DNA from 3 places in the Desulfosporosinus paludis genome. Region 1 is predicted to be linked to each of the others. Evidence: riboswitches for the same ligand, from Rfam matches in the RefSeq annotation. Region 1 holds a riboswitch; each other region holds the start of a gene.
What was found. Region 1 has a riboswitch for cyclic di-AMP ahead of VZF35_RS04090 (NlpC/P60 family protein). Riboswitches for the same ligand answer to the same signal wherever they lie in the genome.

Region 1 (3,279 bases):
CCTCCTTTCCTCCATAATTTACAACTTCTCCATCCCAAAACTTAACTTCAAAGGGGTCTGCAAATAGATTTTTCATAAAATTCCGGTAAAATACCTTGTCTAAGTTCATAGTTATCCCCCCTAAAAACTAATAGTCATTAAGGTGCGCCGAAGATCACCATTTTATTCTTGTATTGTAAATTTTATGAAAAACCGAATAAAACTTTTTTCGATCGGGCAGCACTTTTTTATACTAGTCAGAGTATAACTTCGTTAAATACTTTCTACAGGTCCCTTCTCACCATCCTTGGCTTCAGGGACACTCGGCCATCCATGGCCTGCGCATAACTAGGCACTGCCTGCGCCAAGGCTATCAAGTGCGAAGACAATGTCTTCGGACACCAGCCAAGTTTTCTTTATTTGTTTTCTATCGTTTAATATCTGTGACATCCATTGTCACGACATAAGCAGATGGATCGGATTCGCGGATGAGCTTCGTTAATTCTGTAAACCTTTTTTTCTTAAGCACGATTTTCAACTGGGCTTTTTCTGCACCGTTTAAGCCATATCCTTTCGCTGTAGTGACTCCGAACCCACATTCCCTTAACGTATCCGCCAGGCTCCACTCATCATGCTCAGTGACAACTAAAGCTAAAACGCTGTCTCTGGAAAGCTTGTCATCAATGAGCATACCAACATAGTTGCCCGCTGCGTATCCACAGGCATAAAAGAGGAGAACCGTCGGCTGATTGACATACTTAAAGGCTTGAGAAGCCCCCAGGGTATACACAATAATTTCTACAAAGGCGATCATTGAAACGACTAACTTTTTTCCCCTGATGATTGATTTAACCCGAAGAGTATCTAAAGAAACATCAATGATTCTTGCAAAAAAAATTAAAATTCCCAAAATGATCAACGAATTCGCCACCTTATAATTTTTTCGCTCAAGCGTCAGAGAACATTCTATCATCTAATCATAGAATTTAAGTATATTTATCAGCTATATTTTTTATTACCCTATTACAATTAACTCCAAGTAAATTGCCAAGTATTACAAAAAAAAAATTAAAGGACATTTGCATATCCTGTCGAATACTTCTTAATGATATGTCGACGAAAGGAAAAAGAGAGCTTAATCTGGATTCTATCCGGAACGGGGGATTTATTATGGGGTGAAACGCGTATAATACGCGAAGGGCTTACACCTTCTTGCCCGAATCCGTCAACTAACCTCGTAAGCTGCTGAGAAAGGTGAAAAACATGCAATTGTTTCCGGTTCTGTTACGATTCAAAGGTTTGGTACTTAGCCGAATCAAACATTTCAATTGGACTCAGAAAAAGAAGCTTATGTTTCAAATTTCCCGCAATCATTTACAAGGGATATCCTGGAAATCGCCGAAAGTAATCGTCACGTTATCTGTTACAATTCTTTTATCTGGCGGGCTCACCTTTTATCTTACGACAACGACCTCTGCTGCTGCAATCATGATCAACGGTCAACAAATTGGTTTGGTCCGAAATGCTGACACAGGTCAAAGCCTTGTCGAATCGATTTTGAAACAACAAGGCCAGTCATTTGGGCTTGTTGCTAAAACGCATGACATCATCACTTATGATAATGTCAGAGTTAAACCAACGGTCTATCTTGAATCCGCTTTGAACGAAAAGGTATTAGAGGATAACTTAAAGTATTATCTTGACGGTTATAAGTTAGAGGCAGACGGTGCTGTTATAGCGGTATTGCCAAACAAAGAAGATGCCGATAAAGTTCTAAAAGAATATCAAGATTATTACGTTAAGCCTAGTGATGAAAATAAAGTCGCTTCCGTAAATTTTGATGAAAAAATTAGCATCGAAAAAGCTGAAGCCCAACCCGATCAAATGGTAACTGTTGATCAAGCTTACAAAGTTTTAATGGATGGCAAAATAACAACCAAGGATTACACCGTATTACCCAATGATTCCTGGTGGCTTATCGCTCGCAAGAACGATATGTTGACTGATGAAGTATTAGCGGGAAATCCAGGGACAACTAAAGACACGAAGTTAAAGCCTGGCCAGATCGTAAAGCTTGTTGATTCTACGCCCTATCTTACTGTTGTAAGTAAGGGAACTTATTCAGGCTCAGAAACAATTCCCTTCGATGTCGTTACAAAAACTGATAACAGTTTAGGATACGGCAAAACGAAAATCCTTACCACGGGGAGTAATGGTTCAAAATTAGTTACATATTCCTATATCCAAAAAAATGGAATCGATGTAACGAAGCAAGTATTAGACGAGAAGGTCACACAATCTCCTGTCAATCAAGTAGTCGCTAAAGGCTCTGGCAGTCAGCCCATTAATGTTGCTTTTGCAATTTCTCGTGGAGGTGATGGTTCTTCAAGTATCGTAGATCGCGCCTTAAGTTTACAAGGATCGCGCTATGTTTTTGGCGGAACATCTCGCAGTGGCTTTGACTGCTCTGGTTTTACTAAATATGTTTATGCGAGTTCAGGTATATCTCTTCCACGCACCTCTTATGCGCAATTCGCTTCCGGAACTCCAGTCAATCAAAATGATCTGCGTCCAGGTGATCTAGTATTTTTTACAACCTATTCCAAGGGTGCATCTCATGTGGGTATCTATATCGGCGGAGGTCGATTTGTACAAGCCAGTAATCCCAGTAGTGGAGTTGAAGTATCTAGCCTTAGTGATAGTTTTTATTCTTCCCGCTATCTCGGAGCACGCAGGTATTAATTCTGTAATAACGACACTTCAAAGAGTAATGGCGTATGCCATTACTCTTTTCTTTTATCTTTAAAATAAACTATTTTTCCTCGTTTAATCTTAATTCAGGGCCTCGATATTCTCGCTCAATAATTTAAGTTGGCCGTTAGACACTTTCCAAACTGATTCAGCATTAGCTACCGAATTGGCATGTGCGCCGACTGAAATCCTCTGAATTCCACGCAGTTCGCATATCCCATCCCCGTTTACTTCCGGTTTCAGAACGCTGAATCCATCTACGAGTACCATAGGATCTTGCAATAACTCACCTTTTTCATTGTAAATACCAAGTCTTTCATAATCGACAGATCCCTTATGAAGATCAATTGTAGCTGTATACCCGGTATTCTTATCCGTGATCTTCAAATTAAACCCGGGCAGACATTGAGTCTCAAGCACCAACCCATGATTCAATGTTTCTTGGGGTACTATAGCCTTTACTTGACCATCATGATAAGACAAAAGACTAAACTGATATACCCCGCCACTCCCTCCTGTAGCAAAAGAGACCAGAATATCGTTGCTCTT
Region 2 (3,279 bases), 1.0 Mb from region 1:
TGCGGTTTTATTTGAACTATTTTGCCTGTTTTCTTACCATAAATCTGAAGGGTTAATAAGCCAGATTGTACTTTAGAACGAATGTAAATAGGGCTGCTGGTATTATTCTTAAACTTAAAATCTATTTTTGGATAATACACCGTAGCATCTTGTCCTAATGGGACGTAAATTATAGGCACCTGATGAGGAACACGCTCGATAATCTGTAAGTCTGCCAATAGTACAGCATTATATAATGTCGATGAAACCTGGCAGATTCCTCCCCCAAGAGCAGGAATATATCGATTGTTATTCAAGATATAGGCATCTTTATATCCGTTTTTTAGAGTTCGTTCCCCTACAATATTATTAAAAGAAAATACCTTACCAGGATATATTACTTTGTTATTGAGAGCTCTCGCCGCCAAGGTTAAATTTATGGAACGGTTTTTTTCCTTAACATTAAATTTTGTGCTGAATTCACCGATAATATCGTTCGCAGTAATTGAGGTCTTTGTAGCTTTGGGTCCTTGTTTTGGAGATGAATTAACCGTTATGTTTGTTAGTGAAATTTGTTTAACCAATTTTTGATCGGCTGTTTGCTTGATACCGTACTGAATAGATGGAATGGAAGCAGAACTTAATTTTGAGACAAATGTTGTTTCAAAGGAGGCTGAAACTGCAATAATCAGGCTTATTGCAAGAAAAAACTTGCGATGACGATATTTTTCCAACCTTTTATTCACTCCCTCTGTATCTTTCTCTGAAACATCAATGATCAAAGGGATCGGTATCAGTAATTAAAATTTTTCTCTTTTCAGTTCATATTTTTTACAATAGCGTCTTAGATTATTGCGCAAAAAGAACGTAAAATTAGTATGTTATGTTACATTTTGGCTGTGTAATGTTTTATGAGCTTGCCTAAGCCGATTTACTTCAAATTCAGTTTTTTTCCATATATTACATAGAATATTTTGCAGGATATTCGCACATATTGTCGAATTTCAGCTTTATGAATATGTATAAAAAATAAAGCTGAATCTAGGTTACACTAGAGCGGGGGAATTTTCCTATGGGGTGAATCACGTGAAAACGTGTAGGGCTTATACCTTCCTGCCCAAATCCGTCAACTAACCTCGTAAGCTAAGAAAGGTGAAAACAAAATGAACTTGTCCCCAAGCCTGTCACGCCTATCTGGAGTTATTCTTTCCGGAATGCTTTTGGCAGGTAATGTACTTGTGCCATCAACATCTCAAACGTTACCCGTAAACACTTTATCAATGCCAGCAGCTTTAACTGACTATTCTAAGTCGACTATCGATCCTCAATTCTTACATCCCCAGCTCCAACTGGCTATAAACGACCCTGAGGTTATAGAAGCCACAAAAGAAGCAAATCAATCTCAAACAAACAATGAACAGAGTGTAAAAAACTCTCCCAACAGTAGTTCACAAGCAGTACATACAGCTCAAACTGCTTCAGCTAAAACCCAACCCAAAGAACAAGTGTCCCGCGGAAACGATGATTCTTCTGATATCATTGATCATGCAGTTAGTTTAGTGGGAACACCTTACGTTTTTGGGGGGACATCTCGAAAAGGTTTTGATTGCTCGGGATTTACCCAGTATATCTACGCTGGATCTGGCGTATCTCTTCCTCGCACTTCCTATGCTCAATATGCTTCGGGGGTTTCTATCAGCAAGAATGAGCTACAGCCCGGTGATTTAGTATTCTTTTCGACCTATTCTAAAGGAGCGTCTCATGTAGGTATTTATATTGGTGGAGGGCGTTTTGTTCACGCCGATAACCCCCGTGTTGGGGTGACGATCACTAACCTCAGTAATAGCTTTTATACCGAACATTATCTTGGTGCTCGTAGGTACGCCTAAATAACTCAGCCCCATCTAAGGAAATTTATCTGGAATGGAAATCACCCAGCACGTTGAATGTCGTGGCAACAACGTACTGGGTGATTGTTTCAGACCCTCCTGCTCCAAATAGAATGCCTATAATGCCGTCCAGCATACTTATGATAACTGCTTCGATCAAAAACTGAAGCATAATGGTTTTCTGTTTGACACCACGCTTGGAGTTTCTGAATTGCTGCCTTGAGTGTGGCCGAGTTTCTATAACTCTCAAGGGTTTGTAAATTGCTCAGTGAGCTGGCCTCGTTTGATTGGGCTTTAAGCACTGCACTTTGGGCATTCAAGACATTAACTTGTGAAGGCGGTGCGTAGAGTTGATTTAATTTTAATTGGGCTTGATTTGGTCACTTCCCGCTGAGCCTGAGTTGAATCTAATTTTGCCAAAACTTGTCTGGATTTAACTTGATCCCCAACTTTAACATCATCTCAGTAATTTCCCCCCACTGTTCGAAGACAGATTATATTGATTAATAGGTTCGATTGTTCCTGTTGCGCTGACGGACTTTTCAACGGTACCCATTCTTACAGTTCCTGTGATATAACTAGGGGTAGATGCTTTGGCATTTCGGGTATTATAGACTATATTTCCACCCACAAGTACAACCGCTATTATCAGTACGCCCGAAATAATGCATAATCAGTAAGATCTATAATTATTCGCCTTAAAGATTTTTTAATAGTTTTTAAACAATTTTTAGATGATTTCCACATAGTTTATTTGCTTCTCTTTTGTATAATTAAATTCAGCACATAAAATGGTTCTTCTTTATTAATTACAAAGGAGTTGTTCTATGACAAAGAGAGTGGGTATCTTATTTGTTTTGGCGACCTTTTTCGTACTTGGATTAGTTCAGACAGCCCAAGCATCCCAGGTGTATAACGTATTAAAAATCGGTTCAACGGGTTCCAATGTCGTACAATTGCAAACCGAGCTGAATTACCTTGGGTATAATGTTGGTACAACGGATGGTATTTTCGGAGTTAAAACCGAAGCAGGAGTTGTGGCTTTTCAATCAGCGAACTCTTTAAAAGCGGACGGCATCGTCGGAACAAACACAACCAACGTTTTAAGTGATGCTTATGCAGAGAAACTACATGCTGTAAAAGCGAACGCCATTATTGACACTGCTAAAAAATACATTGGTATCTCTTACCAATGGGGTGGCGAATCGCCAATCACCGGATTTGATTGCTCAGGTTTTGTTCAGTATGTTTTTGCCCAAAATGGGATTACTCTTCCCAGAGTGTCAAGCCAGCAATACACTGTCGGAACTTCTGTAAACTTCAAGGACCTGCAGCCTGGTGACTTACTCTTCTTCTCCATAGATCAAAATGGAACAGTAGATCATGTTGGTATTTACATTGGAAATGATCA
Region 3 (3,279 bases), 1.6 Mb from region 1:
AAACGACTGACCAACTGTGTATACAAGTCTTTTATCTGCGGCAAGGTAAATTACTTGCCCGGGATAATTTTGTTTTCCCTTACTTTGAAGATCCAGAAGAAGCTTTTATTTCTTTTATAGCTCAATTCTATCTGGAACGAAAAGTTTGGCCACAGGAGATCTTAGTTCCACCTTTAGAAGCCCAGGCTTTAACTAGTCTTTTCCCAATCTCAATTCCTCAGAAAGGCAAAAAGAGGGATTTAGTCCTTATGGCTATGTCCAATGCCCAAACCACACTCCATGAGCAGATTACTCTTGAAGTACGCCAACAATCGGAGAATCTCCAAGCTCTTACGACACTTGGAGATCTTTTGAAAATCCCTGTTCCTCGTCGAATCGAGGCTTTTGATATTTCGAATACCGCCGGTACTCATTCTGTGGCCGGTATGGTTCAGTTCATTGAGGGTAAGCCTCAGCGCAACGGATACCGTAAGTATAAAATTCAACCGATGGAGACTTCCGATGATACTGCTTCCATGGGGCAAGTTATTAGGCGCAGATATGCCCGCCTTGCTTCAGAAGACGGCCCTCTGCCCAACCTGATCCTAGTTGACGGCGGCAAAGGGCAAATACATGCAGCCTTGAAAGAATTAAACGAGCTTGGCCTAGCAATTCCCGTAGCCGGAATGGTTAAAAATGACCACCATCAGACCAATGAGCTTATGGATAGTACGGGTAATTCCCTTCCTCTGCCGAGAAATCATCCAACGTTCTTGTTGTTAGGCAGAATTCAAAACGAAGTTCACCGTTTCGCCATCACCTTTCACCGTCAACAACGTACTAAAAATATGACACTGTCTGCGTTGGACGGTATCACTGGAATTGGTCCTAAACGTAAGCAGCATCTATTACAGCATTATTCTTCGCTTGACGATATCCGACAGGCTTCCGTGGAGGAACTTCAGTCAACAGGACTCCCCCAAAGTAGTGCTCTGGCTATCTTCGAACATTTTCACCCGTCGCCTTCCCAAATTTCAGCGCAAGAGGAGAGGTCTATCCCATGATTTTAAATTACAGAGTGGAACTATGCCGGAAATGTTATTACAAACGTACCCAGCAATGTGTAATGACGGATTCGTATATTCATAATTCAAGGCCTTTCTCTACAAAGCCAAGCGGAGAATGTATTCAGTACAGGCCCATTCCTTGGCTGCCACGTTGTTAAGAGAAAGAAAACTTTCCAAAATTCGAAGCGGCTACAACAAACAAAACGGAAGCGTCTTTCTTTCACTGTGAAAGTGAAAGAAAGACGCTTCCGTTTTGTTGTAACCAAAGCCAATAAGATATTAAACTCTAATTGACTCGGCGAGCCCCTAGATAACGAGCCGAGTAATAACTATCACTCAGGCTCGTAATACGAACACCTGTATTCGAAGCATGAACAAAGCGTCCGCCGCCAATATAAATACCCACGTGGGAGGCCCCTTGAGCATACGTGGAAAAAAACACTAAGTCACCCGGTTGCAGCTGACCACGGCTGACAGATGATCCAACGTTGAATTGTTCTGAGGCAGTCCTTGGCAGAGAAGTATTAGATCCCATATAAACATATTGCGTAAACCCCGAACAATCAAAACCACTTCGGTTTGTTCCTCCAAACTGATAGGGAACACCCTGCAGGCTTAAAGCGTGATCAACTAATACTGAACTATCCGATCGTGAGATTTGTTTTGAGGACGTGGCTGCGACTTGAATGGGTCTAGGGCTATTGGCGACTGCCTGGGCTGTTGGTTGAGATTTCGCAAGTGATGTTGCAGGTGTTGAATCTATCTCCTCCAGAGAAGATAAGGAACTCGGTTTCCACTGTAATTGTGTGCGGACAGCTTTAGGATAGGATCTCGTTTTTACGAGAATCGAAGCCACGGATCTTGGGCTGGCTGAAGCAATTTGGGTTGTAGCGAAAGCTGGAAGGCTGCTCGCTAAAATCAAACCCGCCAAGACTCCACTTCCCAACCACATCCGTGTAGATGAGGCAATCAGCAAGAAGAAATCCACCTTTCATTAGCTTACGAGGTTAGTTGACGGATTCGGGCCAAGGTGTAAGCCCTACACGAAAGTTCGTGATTCACCCCAAAAGAATCCCCCGTTCCTAACAAGTTAGGATTCAGCTAGTTATATATTATATATATAGAGTCTATTCGCCATCATGTCTTAAAAATCCTGCAAAAAACCATGGAAATATCTCCCTTGAAAATTTTTTTTAAAAACAAACGCCTCTCAAATTTGAGAGGCGTGCTTTCCATTAGGCCTTAGGAAGCTAAAGAGTCAATATTGAGGCTTAGGTCAAGTAGGTTTTCCCACTGAGTTCCTTCGGTTTCCCGTCAGGCGATTTCTCCTTTTCCTCAGCCTGGAATGTCACCATCACCAGAACTTGATCACCACTTAGTCCCCACTTCAATCCCCATTAGTTGACGTTCTAGAAGTTTCCTTAACACTCCTAGACAATCTAGCCTCTTTTGCAGAAAAGCATTTCCGGCAGTCTGAAAAGTATCGGCCAACACAATCCAGACCTTTTTTAGCCTTCCCAACTTTTCCACCTCAAGGCAGGCTACGCTGCACTAAGTTCCTTCCTAATGCAGGTTCTACCCTAAGCCGTAGCTGTTGCAGCCACGCACTTAGGCCTCCACGGAAAAGGGTCACGCCCGCATGCCATTGCGGATCCCCCTCATCCTTAACTCCCAGCAGCAACCCTTGACTGGGCGTCGAAAGCCACCACCAGGAACTTCATCGGTATGCCCTCGGCGGATTATTAGGCCCGCCTTCGATTGCCAATCGTGCACTAGAATAACGCTCCATAACCTAAAGGAAAATTAATAATGAAATTACATTGCTTATTGTACCCGATTACTATGAGTTTGTAAAAATCCTTTTGGCTATCTATACGCTAGAGTAATTGAGTATAACCATTAATAACGGTTTTTTTGGCCTTAAAATCTAATTATTTTACTTTAAAATCCTTAAATTAACCATTTTGTAATCTTAAGGCTATTTAATTTGATAAACTTGTAATTGGAGCAGGAATTCGACCTCCACGCCGGACAAACATCCTGGATGAAAAGGGGTGAACATCCATGACTGGAGCTCCGCCCAGTAACCCTCCGAATTCTACACGCTCCCCAGCCTTTTTGCCGATAGCCGGGATAATTCGCACTGCGGTTGTCTTTTTATTGATCATGCCGATGGCAGCTTCATCTGCAATGATCGCTGAGATGGTTTCTGCACTCACGTCCCCTGGCAGAG

Region 2: it holds a riboswitch for cyclic di-AMP, as region 1 does, so the genes downstream of both, VZF35_RS25740 (C40 family peptidase) here and VZF35_RS04090 (NlpC/P60 family protein) in region 1, are expected to answer to the same signal.
Region 3: it holds a riboswitch for cyclic di-AMP, as region 1 does, so the genes downstream of both, VZF35_RS22650 (C40 family peptidase) here and VZF35_RS04090 (NlpC/P60 family protein) in region 1, are expected to answer to the same signal.

The regions. Positions count from the first base shown of each region.
Region 1 is NZ_CP144211.1:776,340-779,618, forward strand. It holds partial or broken gene VZF35_RS04080 (class I SAM-dependent methyltransferase) at 1-109, opposite strand, end outside; gene VZF35_RS04085 (DUF2179 domain-containing protein) at 407-898, opposite strand; cyclic di-AMP (ydaO/yuaA leader) riboswitch at 1,102-1,238, shown strand; gene VZF35_RS04090 (NlpC/P60 family protein) at 1,330-2,721, shown strand; gene VZF35_RS04095 (hypothetical protein) at 2,812-3,279, opposite strand, start outside.
Region 2 is NZ_CP144211.1:5,202,111-5,205,389, reverse strand. It holds gene VZF35_RS25745 (VanW family protein) at 1-761, opposite strand, end outside; cyclic di-AMP (ydaO/yuaA leader) riboswitch at 1,003-1,139, shown strand; gene VZF35_RS25740 (C40 family peptidase) at 1,143-1,868, shown strand; gene VZF35_RS25735 (hypothetical protein) at 1,894-2,118, opposite strand; gene VZF35_RS25730 (hypothetical protein) at 2,326-2,499, opposite strand; gene VZF35_RS25725 (C40 family peptidase) at 2,696-3,279, shown strand, end outside.
Region 3 is NZ_CP144211.1:4,555,999-4,559,277, reverse strand. It holds gene uvrC (excinuclease ABC subunit UvrC) at 1-1,043, shown strand, start outside; gene VZF35_RS22650 (C40 family peptidase) at 1,333-2,019, opposite strand; cyclic di-AMP (ydaO/yuaA leader) riboswitch at 2,027-2,159, opposite strand; gene VZF35_RS22645 (PFL family protein) at 3,029-3,279, opposite strand, start outside.